DNA from 2 places in the Paenibacillus sp. FSL L8-0436 genome. Region 2 is predicted to be linked to the other one. Evidence: riboswitches for the same ligand, from Rfam matches in the RefSeq annotation. Region 2 holds a riboswitch; the other holds the start of a gene.
The links. Region 2 has a riboswitch for glycine ahead of gcvT (glycine cleavage system aminomethyltransferase GcvT). Riboswitches for the same ligand answer to the same signal wherever they lie in the genome.
Positions count from the first base shown of each region.

Region 1: another riboswitch for glycine. It lies ahead of NSS79_RS33435 (amino acid permease); the one in region 2 lies ahead of gcvT (glycine cleavage system aminomethyltransferase GcvT).

Region 1 is NZ_CP151955.1:7,239,050-7,249,038, reverse strand. It holds gene NSS79_RS33470 (response regulator transcription factor) at 1-45, shown strand, start outside; gene NSS79_RS33465 (ATP-binding cassette domain-containing protein) at 129-1,052, shown strand; gene NSS79_RS33460 (ABC transporter permease) at 1,045-1,806, shown strand; gene NSS79_RS33455 (HAMP domain-containing sensor histidine kinase) at 1,829-2,725, shown strand; gene NSS79_RS33450 (tetratricopeptide repeat protein) at 2,861-3,889, opposite strand; gene pnuC (nicotinamide riboside transporter PnuC) at 4,158-4,835, shown strand; gene NSS79_RS33440 (AAA family ATPase) at 4,832-5,842, shown strand; glycine riboswitch at 5,960-6,040, shown strand; gene NSS79_RS33435 (amino acid permease) at 6,204-7,595, shown strand; gene NSS79_RS33430 (DUF5643 domain-containing protein) at 7,695-8,606, opposite strand; gene NSS79_RS33425 (DUF4179 domain-containing protein) at 8,628-9,785, opposite strand; partial or broken gene NSS79_RS33420 (sigma-70 family RNA polymerase sigma factor) at 9,778-9,989, opposite strand, start outside.
Region 2 is NZ_CP151955.1:6,730,449-6,740,437, reverse strand. It holds gene NSS79_RS31180 (type II CAAX endopeptidase family protein) at 128-781, opposite strand; gene NSS79_RS31175 (hypothetical protein) at 832-1,035, opposite strand; gene NSS79_RS31170 (hypothetical protein) at 1,087-1,287, opposite strand; gene NSS79_RS31165 (LuxR C-terminal-related transcriptional regulator) at 1,510-2,355, shown strand; gene gcvPB (aminomethyl-transferring glycine dehydrogenase subunit GcvPB) at 2,425-3,885, opposite strand; gene gcvPA (aminomethyl-transferring glycine dehydrogenase subunit GcvPA) at 3,882-5,234, opposite strand; gene gcvT (glycine cleavage system aminomethyltransferase GcvT) at 5,231-6,355, opposite strand; glycine riboswitch at 6,595-6,691, opposite strand; gene gcvH (glycine cleavage system protein GcvH) at 6,874-7,266, shown strand; gene NSS79_RS31140 (hypothetical protein) at 7,349-7,984, opposite strand; gene NSS79_RS31135 (flagellar motor protein MotB) at 8,054-8,884, opposite strand; gene NSS79_RS31130 (flagellar motor protein) at 8,881-9,666, opposite strand; gene uvrB (excinuclease ABC subunit UvrB) at 9,848-9,989, shown strand, end outside.

The DNA of each region.
Region 1 (9,989 bases), 510 kb from region 2:
TTTATCGAGACGGTATGGGGCATGGGCTATCGGCTAAAGCCTTAAGACATTCTTAAGGATTGGCTTTAGCTCCTCTTAAGTTTTCGTTTCTATACTTGGTCTATCACATAAGGGAGGCCAAGACTACAATGAGCGAATATGTATTGCAGACGAATCAATTGTCTAAGAAGTTTAAAGGCAGCGTAGCGCTGGATAAAGTGAATTTATCTATCCGCAAAGGCTCCATATATGGCTTTATTGGGCAGAACGGAGCCGGAAAATCGACGTTGATGCGCATCGTTACCGGACTAGCTTTTCCGTCCGACGGAAGTATCGCGCTGTTTGGCGCGGGCGACGAGCGGGCGTTGACCCAGGCCCGTAAGCGGATGGGTCTGATTATCGAGAGCCCTTCGTTGTTCCCCCACATGACCGCCGCCGAGAATCTGGAGGTGAACCGGCTCCTCCGGGGCATCCCCGGCAAAGACTGCGTCCCAAGGATGCTGGAATTGGTCAGACTGCAGGGAACAGGCAGGAAGAAAGTGAAGAATTTCTCGCTGGGCATGAAGCAGCGGCTGGGTCTGGCAATCGCCATGCTAAGCGATCCGGAATTTCTAATTCTCGACGAGCCGACCAATGGGCTCGATCCGATGAGCGTCATCGAAATGCGCGAGCTGCTCAAGCAGCTTAACCACGAACGAGGGATAACGATTCTGATCTCCAGCCACATTCTGAGCGAACTGCATTTGCTGGCAAGCCATTACGGCATCATTCATAACGGTAAGTTGCTAGAGCAGCTCACTGCTCAGGAATTGAATGATAAATGTCAGCAGTACGTGTTTATTAAAGTGGATGATCCGGACAAGGCGGCAACGGTTATTCAGAACGAGCTCCGCACCAATGATTTCGAAGTGATGCCCGATGGCGCGATTAAGCTGTTTGGCAATATCGAACAGCCAGGTAAAGTATCTTCGACGCTATTCTCCGCAGGTCTGGAAATTGAGCAGTTTATGCCGATGGGCGAAGACCTGGAGAGCTTTTTCATGAAGCGGATCGGGGGTGCCGGGCATGTATAATCTGGTTAGATCCGAACTGTTCAAGCTGCGTAAGGACAGGTCGTTCCGCGTGCTGCTGCTAATAACCGCCATTCTTTCATTGGCCTATCCACTGCTCTACTATTTTGACCATAAGTCGAGTGGAGAGCCGCAGTTCACAGGAGCCGAATTTCTGATTCAGTTTATTGCAAGCAATGCCTATCTGATCAAATTTGGCGTTGCAGCGCTGGCCGGATTCTTCATCGCCAATGAATATGCGACGGGTGTCATGAAGACGATCGCATCGTCGGGTAACGATAGAGGGCGGCTGTTCACCGCCAAACTGATCGGATTCTCGGTCGGAGCCATGGCTATCTCTTTGGTATTCCCGATCGTAAGCACGACCGAAGTTTCTCTGCTTTCAGGTTTCGGCCATTTGCCGCAGGGGTTTGACGCGTCCTTCATACCGCGGGCCCTAGGACTGACACTGCTGTACACTGCAGGCTATGCGGCGATCGGGGCGCTGTTCACTGCCGTGTTCACCGAAAGTGGCAAGACGATCGGCTTCTCGATGATTTTCTTCCTAATGATTGATACGATTTTGGGGGGCTTGGGTGAGTACATCCCTTTCTTTACTACAGTGTATGATTATTCTATCTTCAAGCTGATGAACGATATCGGCAAGCCCAGTATTGACAGCGGCGACCTGCCAGCGCTCCTGCTCGTGCCAGTGCTGACGATTGTCGTATCCGCGCTACTCGGTATTCTCGTGTTCCGCAGAAAAGAAATTAAATAATAATGAGAGGGGCGGGAAAGTCTTGCTTATCATAACGCTCATAACGGTTACGGTGGCGGCTCTCCTGCTTGCCCATCTGCTGCTGATGAGGCGGGAGCTGGGGCGGATGACGGAGCAGCTGCGCCGCTATAATGAACGGACAACCGGCAAAAAAATAGACGTGACTCTATTCGACCAGAGGCTCGAAAGACTTGCAGGTCAAATTAATCGCCAGTCCGATCTCGTAGTCGACGCGGAGGCCCGCAGAAGACGAACCGAGAATGAGCTGCGGCAGGCGATTGCGAACATTTCCCATGATATCCGTACTCCGCTCACCTCCATATTTGGCTATATTCAACTGCTGGAAGCAGAGCCTGTTACGCCTGAGGAGAAGCACGAATACCTCACCATTGTTAAAAATCGCACGAGACGGCTGCAAGCACTATTGAACGACTTCTTCGAGTTATCCCTAATCGAATCTTCCGATTATCAGCTTAAGACCGAGCGGATCGGAATGACTGTCCTCCTGTCAGACATTCTGGTCGGTTTCTACGACCGGTTTAACGAACGGGATATTACGCCGGACATTCGGATGCCGGAGGAAGAGGTAGCCGTATATGCCGACGAATCAGCCGTGCGGAGGGTCGTTGAGAATTTGCTTACCAATACTATCAAGCATGCGAGCGGTCATGTGAAAATCCGCTTCCAGCAACAGCCTGAAATTGCCGAGTTTACGATCATTAACGATGCGAAGGAATTATCCGATATTGATGTGAGGCTGCTATTTGACCGTTTCTACACGGTCGACCGCACCCGATCCGGCCAAGGATCGGGACTTGGTCTTTCTATCGCCAAAAGTCTAATGGACAAGATGAACGGCACGCTGACCGCGGAGCTGCACGGGGGCAACTTAAAGATGACCTGCCGCTGGAAGCTGTGATCACGGGACACCGAATTAGCCAATCAATGGAGCCAGCTCCATTGATTGGCTTTTCGTGAACGGAATTGAAATCCACCCCATAATATAGCAGGGGAAGCGGTGTAATTGATGGGCTAGTAGTTTATGCCACTTTACTTACAGTTTCTTGAAATATTCTATTTCTCTTGCATAAAAATCAACTGCCTTACCCTCTGTGATTTCCCAATTACTTTCCAATTGTTCGATGATTTCTTGAAGCTTCTCAATAGCTTTATCATAATCTCCTTGAATCTCATATATATGTGAAATTGCTATCAATGCATCTATATATTTGGGATTGGGTTGTAGTTCGTATCCTTTGGTGTAATATTCGATAGCTTCGTCGTATTTGCACAGTTTCGCCATGCAGTCTCCCCTAAAGGACCACGTACGCCATTCATCAGGATACAGATCCGTCATCTGCTCCCAAAGAACTAATGCCTGAGAAAGGTTGCCTTCTTCCTTGCAGATCAGTCCTCCATATAATTGATATAAATAACCTGGATGGATTTTGTTCAATCCTTCTAGAGTTTCTTTAGCTTCAGCGCATCTGCCATCTGCAAGTAAGTGGTTCATAAGCCATACATAACCCTGCCAGTAATCTGGATGATTTGGCACGAAATTTTTATAATACTCTATAAGTTTATGGTGATTTGAATAGTTCCAGTCAAAAATGACTCCATTCTCCGCATCCCGTAAAGCATTATGATTACTTTTTTTATGTGGATCTAATAACAGGGCCTCCTTGGCATAATGGGAAGCTAATTCACGGTGCTCCTCTGAACGATGAATGTGTAACTGAGCCAGCAATGTGAGACATGGGGCCTTTTTTTCGTCATTAGTTAGCCTTTCTTTGAGAAATTGTTCAGCATAATTAAAATCATCTTTGGAAATAAAATGTTCGGTACTAATCATATTTTCAATACGCTCTAGATGTGTGTCATCAGTTAATGCAAATAGCTCATCAATTGTAACCCCTAAAATCACAGATAACTCAGGGAGAATTTGAATATCTGGCATGGTTACGTTGTTTTCCCACTTGGATATGGCTTGGGATGACATATTCAGTTTTGTTGCAAGTTCTTCCTGAGTCATTCCTTTTTGTAAACGTAGGGTTTTGATTTTTTTTCCGATCTCAATATTCATTTGAATACCCTCCAATTTTTATCAGTTCGACTAGTCCCTTGAATTATAACTTGTGGTTTAAAATCTCCTCAATGACCGCGTGGTTAAACGAATTAACTTATCAGTTACATTAGCGGCTACAAGGCACGAAGCCTCTCTTTGGATCATTCGATTCATCAAGTGTACATTTTTGCTTTCAATGATATTAACAATATGTTATTATCAAGTTGAAATTAAGAGTGAACTAACTTTATGGTGCACAAATCGGATGAAAGCAGAGGGGATGCAAGTGAATAAATCATGGGGCGGCTGGAACCTGTTTGAATTGACCTGGCTGGTTTTGTTTACCTCAATTGCTGTTGGGTTTACGGTGCTTTCTAAGGATTCTTTATTCGGATTTACGGTCTTTATCACCGGGGTGCTGTGCGTGGTGCTCGCGGCGAAGGGAAATCTGATGAGTTATGTGTTTGGGATGTACAATACCGTTGGTTATGCATACTTGGCTTACGTCAACGGTTTGTTTGGAGAGGTTATGCTAAATCTGCTGTTCTTTGTTCCTATGAATGTGGTCGGCTTCTACATGTGGAAAAATAACCGGACTAACGGCAAGCTGTCCATGCGTCAGCTGGAGCTCAAGCGTCTGCTTCTAGTGGGGGCGGTCTGCGTATTAGGCAGCCTGCTGCTGGGCCTGGGTCTATCATTCATACCGGGGCAGAATTCGTCTTATATTGATGCCACTACGACGGTGTTATCCGTTGTCGCCACTCTATTAATGGTTCGAAGATTCAAGGAACAATGGCTGGTCTATATTGTCCTCAATATGTTCACGGTGCTGCTGTGGGTGATTCGAATGCTCGAGGGGAGCGGTGAAGGCCTGCTGATGATCGTCATGTGGAGCGCGTATCTGGTTAACGCTGTATACGGCTACTACAATTGGAACAAGGGCGCTAGGGAGGTATCAGCATGAAGAGACTTGGCTTGACGCTCGGGAAGTTTGCCCCGCTGCATAAAGGGCATCAGTTCATGTTCGAGACGGCGCTGCAAGAGGTCGATGAACTGATTGTAGTGATCTATGAGACGACGGTGACCCCGATCCCGCTGCATATCCGGGCCAACTGGATTCGCAAGCTCTACCCGGCGGTGCGGGTGATTGAAGCCTGGGACGGTCCGGACGGGTATTCGAACGACAGGGAGCATGAGATAAGGGAGGAGCAATATATTCTGGAGTTATTGAAAGGCGAGCAAGTGACGCATTTCTACTCCAGCGAGTTTTACGGAGAGCATATGAGCATCGCTTTGGGCGCAGTAGACCGGCGGGTGGATGAAGCCCGCGGGCAGGTACCGATTTCAGCTACCATGGTCCGTTCGGTTCCTTACAAGTACCGGGAATATGTGAGCGATAGCGTATATCGGGATTTAATAACAAAAGTGGTTTTTGTGGGAGCGATGTCTACCGGCAAATCCACGATCACCGAAGCGTTGGCCCGGCAGTATCGTACAACCTATGCTAGCGAATACGGGCGCGATTATTGGACGGAGCATCAGGTGGACCGCCGAATTGGCTTGGAGGCGTTCGATGAAATTGCTGTCGGCCATATAGAGCGGGAAGAATGGGCTTTACTGCAAGCGGATAAATATCTTTTTGTCGATACCAATGCGATCACCACTTATATGTTTGCCTTGGATTACCACGGCCGGGCTCCTGAACGCTTAACCCGGATCGCCCTGGAAAATGCACAGCGGTACGACCTTTTTTTCCTGTGTGACGACGATATTCCTTACGAGGATACATGGGACCGCAGCGGGAACCAGAAGCGGCATATTTTCCATAAGCAAATTATTGCAGATTTGAAGGAGCGGCGGATTCCCTACATCACGCTTCGGGGAAGCCTGGAGGAGCGAATGGGCAAGGTAGACGAAGTGCTGGCAACGTTCAAGCCCTATCATAATTATTTTGGCGAAGCACGGTGGTAACTAATGTTATTGACAAAACTTTTGACTATGATTAGTATTGAAAAATATTTAAAAGAAGTTATGATCCTATAATCAAATAATTTCTAAGCTATGAATGCTATGGATCACACTATAGCAGGAGCAGCTTCTGGAGAGACCGTGGGGATTCCCCGGCGCCGAAGGGTTCACAATCTCAGGCAAAAGGACAGAAGAGTACTGGATAATTCATTTGTTATTCTGATAAGCGTCAGAATAATGAATGTATTTTATTTAATATTCTTATGACCGTGAGATTGGAGCGCATCCAGTCTCTTTTTTTATTGTCATTTTTACTTGTTCATCATTTCACAAAGAATTATTAGATGTAGAGGGGGAGTTTCACATGGCACCACAAGAACTAAAGAGAGATTTAGAGAACCGGCATGTTCAGCTCATTGCAATTGGGGGGACCATCGGGACCGGATTATTTTTAGGATCAGGTAAAGCTATACAACTCGCAGGACCATCCATCATCTTTGCTTATTTAATCGTCGGTATTGCCGTGTTTTTTGTTATGAGGGCCTTAGGAGAACTTCTGTTGTCGAAAGCGGGTTATCAATCTTTTACAGACATCGCCGAAGATTATCTTGGACCGCGCGCAGCATTTGTAACCGGATGGACCTATTGGTTTTGTTGGATCATGACGGCTATGGCGGATATTATAGCTGTTGGCGTATATGTACAATATTGGTTTGATATCCCGCAATGGATCCCTGCCGTCATTTGTTTAATCATTTTATTAGGACTCAATTTATTAACTGTAAAAAGTTTTGGCGAATTGGAATTCTGGTTTGCTTTAATCAAGGTAGTGACTATTCTCGCGTTAATTGTTATCGGGGCAATCCTGCTGGTGATTGGATTCAAAACAGCGAACGGAACGGTTACTGTCCGTAATATTTGGGCACATGGGGGGATATTCCCGAACGGGGTTTCAGGGTTCCTACTTTCCTTTCAAATGGTTGTGTTTGCCTTTGTCGGTGTAGAATTGGTGGGGGTATCGGCAGCCGAAACATCCAATCCGGAAAAAACCATCCCATCGGCTATTAATAAAATTCCTTTAAGAATTCTATTTTTCTACGTGGGTGCCATTATCGCCTTGTTATGCATCAACGCATGGACGGAACTGAATCCGGCAGAAAGTCCTTTTGTTAAAACATTTAGTTTGGTGGGGATACCGATTGCTGCTGGAATTATTAACTTTGTCGTATTAACTTCAGCCGCGTCTGCCTGTAACAGCGGAATGTTCTCAACAAGCCGGATTCTATATAATTTGAGCAGGAATGACCAGGCTCCAGCCAATTTTGCAAAGCTGAATAAAAATCATGTCCCAAGCAATGCGCTTTTCATCTCCACGCTTGTGTTATCCGTGGGAGCTCTTTTGAGTAAGCTGATTCCGGAGACTGCTTTTGGAATCGTGACGACCATCAGTGCCATTTGTTTCATCTGGGTTTGGGGTATCGTTCTGATCTGCCATTTGCGGTATAAGAGAACAAAGCCGGAATTGCAGGCGAAGTCAAAATTCAAAGCACCGTTCACCCCATTTATTAATTATGTAGTCCTAGCGCTGTTTGCAATCATACTCATTATTATGCTGTTTGCTGAAGAAACACGTCCGGCCTTATTGTTGACGCCGTTATGGTTTATTCTATTATTTGTTTTGTATTCGGTGAATCGGAGAAAGCGGGAAAGAAGCAGCAAAATAATTAGTACAGAATCACATCCCATGGATGCCTAACGCTCACTTTTTTATGAAAAAGGGGATTGCCTCAGGCCTTTCGGCCGGATAGGCAATCCCCTGTTCCAAATCAATATGGGTAGGCTTGCTGCGACAACGCTATTTCAGAGGAATTTTCATTTCCAGTTGCTCGTTGTAAATTTTAACTACCTTTCCTTTAGAATCCAATTTATATGCCCCGGTGTTGCCCTTTTCAAAAACTGCTTTATAAGGCCGGATAATCAGATATTCTGCGGCTGGGTTAATCTTTCCGAACAATAAATCTTCAGAAGTAGTATCCCGGGTAATTGCAACAGTGTCCCTCGCGATCGAGTTTAACTCATTTCCGAGATTATCATAAATATCATATCCTATATCATAGGCTTGAATGTTGGGTACTCCTTTTACCGCCAGTGCAATGCGCACAGAAGCCTCTCCTACAGCGACTCGGGTGGTTTCAATTTCAAATTGGCTGTCTGCCTTTGGAGCAGGCGGCTGAATGTTACGCACCACTCCTTCTTGCTTAAGAGAAAACTTCAGTACGTACGGCTCTTGTATACCTTGGAGCTCCACATTCACGCTGATTTCAGAGCCAGCGGCTAGACCTGCCTTTTGTTCTTCATTTAACCATCCGATTGGCAGTACAACAACCGCCTTGTTGCTATCACCGTCCTTGCTCCAGCGCGGTGACTTCAACTCAATGCCTCCAGGTTGAGCTATCTTTGCATCTATACCCACTATTGTCCCTTCTGCAAGATAGGGTTTGCCTTTAGCATCTAAGGTTATTCCTGCGAAATTTCCTGAATATAAGGTTCCCTCACAGCTCAGATTGATCTTAATATAATTGCCGTCAAATTGTGCACTTCCTTTTACAGTAAGCTTATCGTGTGAATCCGAGGCTTTTGGTGTATTCAGGGAAGCTTCAGCAGCCGGTTGAACAACAGATGCATGGGTTGCAGCCGGCATTCCCAGCCCTCCAAGGCATACTGCAGCGCTTAAAATTACAGATAATTTCATTGTCTTTTTTCTCATAATATCCATCTCCTAAGTTTTTTATTGAATTAACACGCTTATTTCCAGACCGTCGATATAATGCTTCACCGTGTTTCCGAAACGGTCTGTTTTGAATAGCCCGCTCTTTCTTTCCGGGTCCTTGAACTCATTAAGATAGGCACGGATTGTGAGCTTATTAGGATGCTTGTCGAACGGCTCTGTAAGCAAATCCACATGAAGTGACCCATTGGAAGAATAGAGGGCTTCTTTTGATATATTTTCTAACACTAGTCCTTGTTCATCCTTTACTTCAAAGCTTATTAAATGCAAATCTGGATTATCTACATCTGTCTCTTGTTCGAGCATAAGCGACAGACGGGTCGTTAATGGGCTGTATTCCAGCTTTTGCAGCGACAAACTGAAGCCTTCTGCTTGTGCGTGTATATTGGGTGTGGTAATAGTATTCTCTGTAACCTTACGTGCAGGAATCTGGAGAATAAACGGTTCATTAATACCTTGTAAGCGAACTGTTAGGGTCAGTACAAATTGATCAGGAAAAGCTTTGGTGGAGACACCCAAATTCGAAGAATCCACCAGCCTAAAAATAGCTGTATTGCTCTCCTTGCCTCCCATCCAGGTTAGAAACGGAATAGTCGCCCATTGCCTATCTGCAAAGTCCTCCAGTGAGACTCCGTCGATCAATACGTCTGCATAATCTATTGTGCCTTTCTCCAGAAAAGGCTTCCCGTCTGTCCCCATCGTCACTTCGGTCAGCGTACTGCCCAGCCCTTCTCCCTCACGCTTCACGGAGAATGCTAAACGGCTGCCGTCAAATACGGCCTCTTCGGCAGATAAGGTGATTCCTTCATGAGTATCACTGCTGTTCGGGCGGGAAATCAGACCCAAACGCTGCGCGGCCTGCAACCCCAGATCACCGGCCTGTTCAAAAATGCCGCCTACCCATGGAAGCTGCTTTAGCGCATTGGCCAGTGCTGGCGGATAGATTGCCGTTAGCATAACACTGAGCAATATTGCCGCAGTAATAGCCGCAATTTTTGGATATACCTTGCTTTTCTTTTTCTTGTCCGCAGAATCCTGAACAATTGTGGAGAGAGATGCATAAGTCGAATCCTGCCGTGATCGCAGTAAAGGAGGAAGCTCCTGTGTATTAGCTTGTCTTAGCTCCCTGAGCTGCTTTTCTAAGTTTTTATTATTCATTAGCAAGACCTTCCCCCCGTACAGGATGTATCTGTTTGGATAACAATCGCCGTGCGCGGTGAAGCCGTGCCCTGACCGCCCCTTCGGTGATGCTAAGTACATCCGCAATCTGCTTAATGGATAAATCCTCATAGTAGAAAAGCACGATAGCAAGCCGCAGGGGCTCGTCCAGCCGGTTAATGGAGCTTTGCAGGTCCACATTCC
Region 2 (9,989 bases):
GAATTGTGAAAAAATAAAAAAATAAATTAAATAAATGAATTGAGAATATAAAAAGCATCAATAAGTCAAATGTACTTTTTTTCATGGAGTGCTCCCATAAAGTTTTTTAGAAGCTTGATTTAAGTAGTTAAAAAGATAAATTCAAAAAGTTCCATAATATATGGGTTATTATTCCAGGTGTTAGGGATTTGGTAACTTTATTTTCTAGGCATAGTATCACTCCAAAGATAGTGGTTGTGAAAAAATTCCCTTCATGTAAAAGACCGAAAAGTAAGGATGATATTATAATTGCGGAAATATAGGAGAAGCGTTCCTTAAAGAAATTAATGAAGAAACCTCTGAAAATTAATTCTTCAAAAAAGGGAAACGGAAACGATAAAATTAAGAAAGAAATAATATGAAAACTCTTTGAGTATCCAGGTTTAAGGGTTTCAGCCAAGGTTAGTTGTTCTGAAATGCGGTCCCATTTTAAAAAATCTACAAAGAACATAACTGCAAAATAAAAAAGTCCTAATGAGACAAGGGCAATTATGTAAGTAAACCAATGATTTAGACCTATAAAGTTAGACAATTTAAGAATATCTTTCTTTAATTTGCTTGATAAACTTAAGGTAATAATGTAGGAAAGAAGTTGAGCAAATATTGCAATATAGTTGATAATAGAGTCATTTCTGAAAATAAAGCCTAAGCTAATTGAAAGAAATAAGTTACATATAAAGAAAAGTGTAATTAATTGCACCAGGTTTTTCGTTAAATAATATTTCCCGTTGTCGTTAAGCATAATTATCTCCAATAGCCCCCAATATAAATATATATTGGGGGGGGGTGTGATTAATTATAGTATCCATCCCAACCAGCTTTTACACCTTTTGCAAAGTCATAAGCTGGCTGAACAAAACTAACAACGGCAACAACTTTTCCGAGAGTGGTTTTTCCAACTTCTTTAGAAAAATCCAACACTGTGTCTAACCAACCGCCACCTTCTAATTCTAGTGCTTCATTGTGGGAAAGTTCAGTGAATGCGTTAATATTCATATTAATACCTCTCCTTTAATAATGGTTTTTTTAAGGTTGAAAATGAACAAATCAAGGCTTGAATCCTGGGTAATAACTGTTAATCCAGTTCATAGGGTTCATTGCTTCTTTAGTTAGCCCTACAACATCTTTTGCCCCTTCATATGCCTGATGTAAGCCATATCCTACGGCATATCCCAAATCGCTCCAAACCCCTTCCCCCTGAATTTGCTCCAATTCTGAAAGGGTTAGTTCTGTAAAAGATGTTTTCACTAAAATACCTCCCTGTTTATATAGTGTATTACATAAAAAAGATTACCATAGGAATTATTGGTGTTAAATGTTAAGAAGTGGGTATTTACATTTATTCCTAATTATGATAGGAATCTTTTACTGTATTATCTTTTCTGAATCATTTGTAGTTACTTGAATATATCATTTTAGAATGTTATTCTTTTTCGGTAATACAAATGATGGAAATCAGGAGGGATTTAATTGACATCAGCTTACGATCAGACAAAATTTTGGTATTCACCAGGAGACCTAAAAAAGGAACAATTGGATTCGTTCTATTCATTGAGTAAAATTAGCAGTTTAATAGCTCACGATAATAAGAGAGAGCTCTCTTTTTCGGAGATTAAGCCGGATTCTATATATCATAAAGCAATGATTACTTCCTTACATAACGAGATGTTTAAAATTAGTAAGTACATATCAGTAGACTTTGCAGCTTTTCTTACCGACGATATTGGGGAAATTCTTGATTTGTATCCTTCATCACCTGATATAAAAGAAGAACTCAATAAGGTCAGATTAGGAGTTGGAACGAGTTTTGCCAAACATGAGCACGGATTGAATGCTGTTTCGCTAGCAATTGAGATGAATTCTATTGGAGTAGTTAAAGGAATGGAACATACAAATTCGTTATTCTTCGATTGGAATTGTGTATGTTCACCTCTCTATTCAGAGGGGGAGATACAAGGATATATAGATATTTCATTTTATAAGGGGCAGCAAATTGAATTAGCCATCCCATTAATCCAGCAGATAGCGGAAAATGTAAGTTGTAAATGGATGCTGAGCAACCCCGAGTTACAGTTGCTTAAGCTGGAAATGAGTTTCGATGAATATAGCTTGACCGGGCGAGAAAAAGACGTAGCTCAAATGTGGTTATCAGAAAAAAGTGCATTATTTATTTCCAACGGTTTAGGAATTAGTGAAGGTACAGTGAGAAATGTAATTAAGAGCATATATAATAAAATGAAAGTAACTGACCGTTGGCAGTTCATTAAGAAGCTTTCTCCTAATTCCGAAAATAACCCAAAATTCTTATATAAATAGCATTTATTCCTTGTTCAAAAAGGAGCCCACAGTGAAAAATGGGCTCCTTTGATTAATTAAATAAGATTTTTAACCGCAAGAACAATTCAATACCGGCTTACGCGCAGCCTGTGTCTCGTCGAGACGGCTGATCTCCGTAGTATGCGGAGCATAAATCACGATTTCCGGAGTCTCCTGGGCTTCCTTGACGATTTGAATCATCGTTTCGATGAAGCCATCAAGCGTTTCCTTGCTTTCGGTTTCGGTCGGCTCAATCATCATGCACTCTTCCACAGTCAGCGGGAAGTAGACCGTTGGCGGGTGGTAGCCGAAGTCGAGCAGGCGTTTGGCAACGTCCAGCGTGCGCACGCCGTATTGCTTAAGATTCCTGCCGGACATCACGAACTCGTGCTTGCAGACACCCGGATACGGAATTTCAAAATACGGTGCCAGCCGGTGCATCATATAGTTGGCATTCAGCACGGCGTTCTCGGAAACCTCGCGCAGGCCGTCCGGCCCGTAGGTACGGATATAGGCATAGGCACGGACGAGAATTCCAAAGTTGCCGTAAAAGGCTTTGACCCGCCCGATGGATTCCGGGCCGCCATAGTTCAGCGAGAAGCTGTCATCTTCATTCTTGACCACTGTAGGCTGCGGAAGAAAAGGAATCAGCTTCGCCTTCACGCCGACAGGTCCGGCTCCCGGGCCGCCGCCGCCGTGCGGGGTGCTCATCGTCTTGTGCAAATTCAAATGCACCACATCGAAGCCCATATCGCCGGGACGGGTAATGCCCATAATGGCATTGGAGTTGGCTCCATCGTAATAGAGCAGTCCGCCCGCTTCATGTACAATTGCAGCAATCTCCACAATCTGCGTTTCGAACAGGCCAAGTGTGCTGGGGTTGGTCAACATCAGCGCGGCGGTATCGCTGCCGACAGCAGCCTTCAGCGCTTCAAGATCAACCATTCCTTTATTATTGGAAGGAATCGTCACTGTATCGAGTCCGGCTGCTGCGGCGCTGGCCGGGTTGGTGCCATGCGAGGAGTCCGGCACAATCACCTTCGTGCGGATCTCGCCGCGGCTCTCATGGTAGGCGCGGATCATCATCAGGCCAGTCCATTCACCATGTGCGCCTGCGGCAGGCTGCAGGGAGACGGCATCCATGCCGGTCAAAGCGGAAAGATCATTTTGCAGGGTGTACATCAGTTCCAGGGCACCCTGAATGCTTTCTTCCGGCTGGTAAGGATGAATCTTGGCCAGTCCCGGGAAGCGGGCAACATCTTCGTTGATCTTCGGATTGTATTTCATCGTGCAGGAGCCGAGCGGATAGAATCCGTTGTCGACGCCGAAGTTGCGCCGGGACAGCGCAGTGTAGTGGCGGATGACATCCACTTCGGATACTTCCGGCAGCACGACCGGTTCGCTGCGCAGAAGTCCTGCAGGGATCAGTGCATCAAGGTTCTCGTCCTGCGGAACATCACATTGCGGCAGGGAGTAGGCCGAGCGGCCGGGACGGCTAAGCTCAAAGATCAGACTTTGTTCCGGTTTCATAAACAGCCCTCCAGTGCGCTGGTGAATTGGTCAATTTCGGTTTTGCTTCTTTTCTCCGTGACGGCAATCAGCATATGTCCGGCAAGCTCCGGATAATCACGGCCCAGATCGTAACCGCCGAGATAACCTGCTTTAATGAGCTTGGAATTAATTTCGCTCACTCCACTTCCTTCGGGAAGCTTCAGGACGAATTCGTTAAAGTAAGGAGCTGAGAACGCAGCCGCAGCACCGTTTATTTCACCGAGTTTGCCGGCGGCATAGTGGCTCTTTCGGATGTTCAGCTCGCCGACCTCGCGCATGCCTTCTTTGCCCATCACGGACAAATAGACGGAGGCGCACAGCGCCAGCAGCGCCTGGTTGGAGCAAATGTTCGAAGTGGCTTTTTCGCGGCGGATATGCTGCTCGCGGGCCTGCAGCGTCAGCACGAAGCCGCGTTTGCCGTTCCGGTCAACGGTCTGGCCGACAATCCGGCCCGGCATGCGGCGCATCAGATGCTCCGCTACGGCGAAGAATCCGCAGGTTGGTCCGCCCAGCGAAGCCGGAATGCCCAGCGGCTGCGCGTCACCGACGACGATGTCGGCGCCGAGCTTGCCCGGCGTTTCCAGCACGCCGAGCGCCAGCGGGTTGGCGCTGACAATGAACAGGCCTTTGACGCCGTGGATCAGCGGCTCGATGGCACCGAGTTCTTCTATTGCGCCGAAGAAGTTCGGTGACTGCACCAGGACCGCCGCCGTGTCGCCGTCGATGGCTGCGGCAAGCTTCGCTTGGTCGGTTACACCGTCTTTATAGTCAATCTCTACGACATCGAGGCCCCAGGCCCCTGCCGAAGTGCGCAGCACCTGGCGGGCCTCCGGATGCACGGTGCGGGAGACAATCAGCTTTTTGCGTTTGGTGGCACCAGCTGCAAGTACTGCCGCTTCCGAGAAAGCCGTAGCGCCATCGTACATGCTGGCGTTGGCCACCTTCATGCCGGTCAGCTCACAAATGTAGGACTGGAATTCAAAGATCGCCTGCAGCTCGCCTTGGCTGATTTCCGGCTGGTAAGGGGTATAAGCAGTATAGAATTCCGAACGGGAGATGACATGATTGATGACAACCGGGATATGATGGTCATACAGGCCGGCGCCGAGGAAGCTGGCGTGGGTATCGAAATTGGCATTTTTGTCGGCCAGCTCTTTCATATGGCGCAGCAAGGCGTATTCATCCAGCGCCTCCGATATCGGCATAGTTCCCTGATAACGGACGGCCTCGGGGATATCGGAGAACAGCTCCTCCATGGACTGAATTCCGACTGCTTCCATCATTTCATGGCGGTCTTGTTCAGTCATTGGCAGATAACGGTGCTTCATTGCGGCTTCACTCCCTGGCTCTTTTTGTAGAATGGCGCTTTGACCACGACAGCCTTGAGCTGCTTGCCGCGGATCTCTACGTTTACCTCTGTGCCTATTTCACTGTAAGCTGCATCCAGCAGCGCAAGTCCGAGATTGCGTTTGAGTGTCGGTGACTGGGTGCCGGTGGTCACTTCACCGATCTTTACTCCATCTCCGTATACAGGGTAGTGGGAACGCGGAATGCCGCGGTCGATCATTTCCAGACCGACGAGGCGGCGGGGCAGACCGTCAGCCTTCTGCTTCACCAGCGCATCACGGCCGATGAAATCTTCTTTGTCCAGCTTCACGAAGAACTGCACGCCTGCTTCCAGCGGCGTAATATCCGCTGACAGCTCCTGGCCGTACAGTGGCAGCTTGGCTTCAAAGCGCAGCGTGTCGCGTGCGCCAAGACCGGCCGGTGTAAGGCCGTGCGGAGCCCCCGCTTCCAGCAGGCCGTTCCACAGCGCAGCCGCCGTATCCGGCGGCGCGTAGAGCTCGAATCCGTCCTCGCCGGTATATCCGGTGCGGGAGAGCAGAACGTTCACGCCGCATACCTCGGCGTTCTCGATGAAGTGGAAAGGCTTCAGCTCAGCAATGGGAGCCGCTGTAACTTTGGAGAGGATGGCCTCAGCCAGCGGGCCCTGCAGGGCGAGCAGAAGAGTCTCATCCGAGATATTGCTCAGGCTGACGCCGCTGAATTCTGCGGTGAGATGCTCCTGCAGCCACTGAAAGTCCTTGTCGATGTTGGAGGCGTTCACGACAAGCATGTAATGCTCTTCGCCGAGGCGGTATACGAGCAAATCATCGACAACACCGCCGTTTGGATATAGAAGCAGCGTGTACTGCGCTCCACCGTCTGCCAGCTTGCTGACATCATTAGTCGTCATTTTTTGCAGGAAGGCTTCGGAGCCGCTGCCGCTAACCATGAATTCACCCATATGCGACACATCGAACAGTCCGGCTTGCCCGCGCACGGCCTCATGCTCCTTGACGATTCCGGTAAACTGCACCGGCAGCTCCCAGCCGCCGAAGTCAATGCATCTGGACTCCGCATAAGCAGAATAAAGGTCATAAAAAGGCGTTCTTTTCAAAGCGTTCATGTGCTCACTCCCTTGGTCTGATTACATGCAAGCCTAACGGGATTTCCTTTGCCGGCAGGGACGGTGTCCGTTTCTGCCCATTAAAAAAAAGGACAGGCGGAAGCCGAATATGCGTACGCGCATATATAGACTTCCGCTCTGTCCTTTGTACCTGAGAGTTACCCTGCTGTGAACCCGGCAGGTTTCCCCGTTGGTGACCAGTACGCTGCAATAGCAGGGCCTGATGCTCTCCAGAGATGCGTCCGGCAAAGGTCCTTTTGCCTGAGAGATTCACCCCGTAGAGGGCTTACTCCTTCGGCGCCGTCTTCAAGAGACGGTCTCTCCCTATGCCATCATTCGCAAACCGTATAATTTTCTGCTGTCTCCATTAAACCGGGTATGGAGGTGCACTGTCAACAAAAAAACGTCAAAAAGATGACAAATTTAAATTTCCTGTCAGTTATATTGACATTGAGCAGGACGATAACTTAGTCTATAACTAAATTTACAACTCCAATTCGGAAATGAGGCGGCTTGAAATGAGTGAAGTGCTAGATAACCTGCTGTACAGCGAGGAGCATGAATGGGCGCAGCAGGGCGAAGGGCGTTTAATACGTGTTGGGATTACGGACCATGCCCAGCATTTACTAGGCGATATCGTATTTGTGGAATTTCCTGAAGTTGGATCGGCTATTTCTGCCGGGGACAGCGTGGGCAGCATTGAATCCGTGAAGACGGTTTCCGAATTATATTCACCGGTATCGGGAACGGTGACCAAGATTAACGATGCACTGGAGAACAGCCCGGAGCTGATTAACGATCAGCCGTACGGCGGGGGCTGGATTTTTGAACTGGAGATCGAAGGCGAGTATGCCGACGCCGTATCGGGACTGCTGGACGCAGCCGCTTACCGTGAACGGGTTGGGGAATAACAATTGGTTTTGTGGAAAATTTATTAAAGACGGATTTCGCGCATTAGCTGCACTAATGTGAGGAGTCTGTCTTTTTGCGCTTTCAGCGGCTTGGGAAATCTGCAAGTCCCGGATAAAAATGTGGAGCCATCCGCCACAAGAAGGGCAGCAGTGCAAGGCTAATCAGGACGAATAAACAGCATAAAAGGATAAATCTGTAGATTTTGCGAGGGGGTGCAGCCGGTCTGAGCACAAAGTAGTAAACTCCGATAGAGTAAAAGGGATACAGCAGGACAGCTGCCATGGCCATGCAGACAAAAAAGGTCATCTCACCGGCTGAGCTGGGGATCATTGTGTCCGGGTAATACACGGGATCAAGCTGCAAAAAGATAACCCAAAGCGGCACATAAGCGAAGAACAGGTGCAGAAAAAAGCAGCGGATGCGTCCGTTGTCGGCCAGACCGTAGAGCATCCACCAGACTCCCAGCCAGGGCAAGGCAAAAGCGCCGCCCGCAAGCAGAAAACGAACGGCGATTTGAATCAGCTTGCTTAGCGGATACACATTGGCTTGTTCGCCCCAGAAAAGGGAGTACGACGAGAGTAAAAGGAAATAAGCCATGCCCCCAACGAAGAACGTAATGATTCCCTGGAGAAACGCGGTAACCAATAGCGAGACTAGTAGACGCAGATTTTTTAAAAATCGGGTGGGATCAGGTGATGTTCCGTTTAGAGTTTCCATACCTATTCAGACTCCTTTAGAAGCAAATGTAACCTTTCATCATCTGCTGTTCTGGGCTGATAGGCGGAATTATTCTTCGTCTTGAAGCTGCCGCAGCACGATTAGCTCGACGCGGCGGTTTTTCTGTTTTCCAAGCAGTGTAGTATTGTCGGCAGCGGGCCGGGTATCAGCATAGCCGGCATACTGGAAGGTATCCGGATCCAGTCCTTCATTGTCGAGGAAGAAACGCAGGATGGAGAGTGCCCGCGCACCTGACAGCTCCCAGTTGTCGTTATAGCGTGAGCCAACCGACACCGGGGTATTGTCGGTATGCCCCTCAATGCTGATAGATGCGCCTATGCCGCGGAACAGGCCTGAGAGCTGGCGGAGCGCAGGGAATGCAGGTGCTTTCAGCTCGGCTTTGCCGGCATCGAACAGGAACCGGTCGCTAAGCGTAATGGCAATGCCCTGAGGTTTATCTGCAACAAAGATCTGATCCCCGAGGTTGTTGTCTTCAACATATTTGGTGATGACGCCCATCAATGAGGCCAGCTTCGCTTCCTGTTCCTTGAAAGCCAGTTCACGTGACGAAGGCGGCTGAGCCGCCTCTCCGGCATTGGCTGTGCCTGCAGCTTCGCTTCCTGTTCCATTATCCTGACTGTTTGTTGAGCCGCTGTTTTCCGTTTCTTGTTGGCTCTCCAGAATGCCATCCCCACCTTCAAGCACGGGGATGCCGCTCCTGAACGTTTCCGAAAGGGAACCGGTGACAATCTTGTATTTCTGCACGTCCAGACTGCTCATGGCGTACATGATGACGAAAAATATAAGTAAAAGTGTAATGAGATCGGCATAAGTGATCATCCAGCGGTCATTGCTCTCCCGGCCTTCGGCGTGCTGCTTACGCCGGTTTCTCTGCCTCATAGCAGCCCTCTTGCATACTCACGCTTACGGCTTCCGGCAGAATCCGCAGTGAAGGAGCTAAGCTTCTTGCGCACCAGCTGCGGATGATCCCCGTTCTGCAGGGCCAGAATGCCGACCAGCAGCATCTCCATGCCAGCCAGCTCGGTTTGGCTGCGGGATTTGATCTTGGAGGCAATGGGTAAAAATATTAGATTAGCGCTGGCTACACCATAAAGCGTCGCTGTAAAAGCGACTGCGATGGATGCTCCCAGATTAGAAGGGTCGGTCAGATTGCTGAGTACATGGATCAGTCCCATGACCGTCCCGATAATCCCCATCGTTGGTGCGTAGCCTCCGGCCGCCTCAAAAATTTTGGCGTAGCCGTTGTACTTCAACTCTTTGGCATCCATGTCCAGCTCCAGAATCTGGCGAACCTCGTCAGCATCTGTGCCGTCGACGATCAGCAGCAATCCTTCACGGGTAAAGGGATTGGGATGTTCTTCGGCTTTTTGCTCCAGCAGGAGCACTCCGCCGCGCCGGGTAATAGCAGCCATGGAGATCAGCTCCTCCGCGTTCTGCTCACTCAGGTCCGGCTGCCTGCCGAAGGCCATGCGCAGAGCAGCAGGGATGTGGCGCAGTTTAGATGCGGGAAAGCTGATGAGAACAGCGGCCAATGTGCCGCCAAAGACAATCAGTGCAGCATTAGGCTGCAGCAATCCGGAGAGATTACCGCCTTCCCAAAAGAAGCCGCCGATCATAGCGGCCAGTCCAGCCAGGAGGCCGATAATTGCGGTGATATCCATAGGTTATGACTCCTTACTTTTCTATATATTATGGTTTGCATGAATGTAGGCAACACTGTATAATAAACGGGAACAAGTATTCTTATCTTCCATATTTTTCAGGATTGTATGGAGAGCCAGTACTTAGGGCCACAATTATACTATACTACTATATTTTAGACGATAGAGGGGAGACGGGCAAATGAGCGATATTGTCGTCAGTACGAAGACTTTTGAACTGGAGTCCGAATACACACCCCAGGGCGATCAGCCTCATGCCATTGAGGAATTATTGGACGGCATCCGGCAGGGTAAGAAGCACCAGACGCTGCTGGGAGCGACGG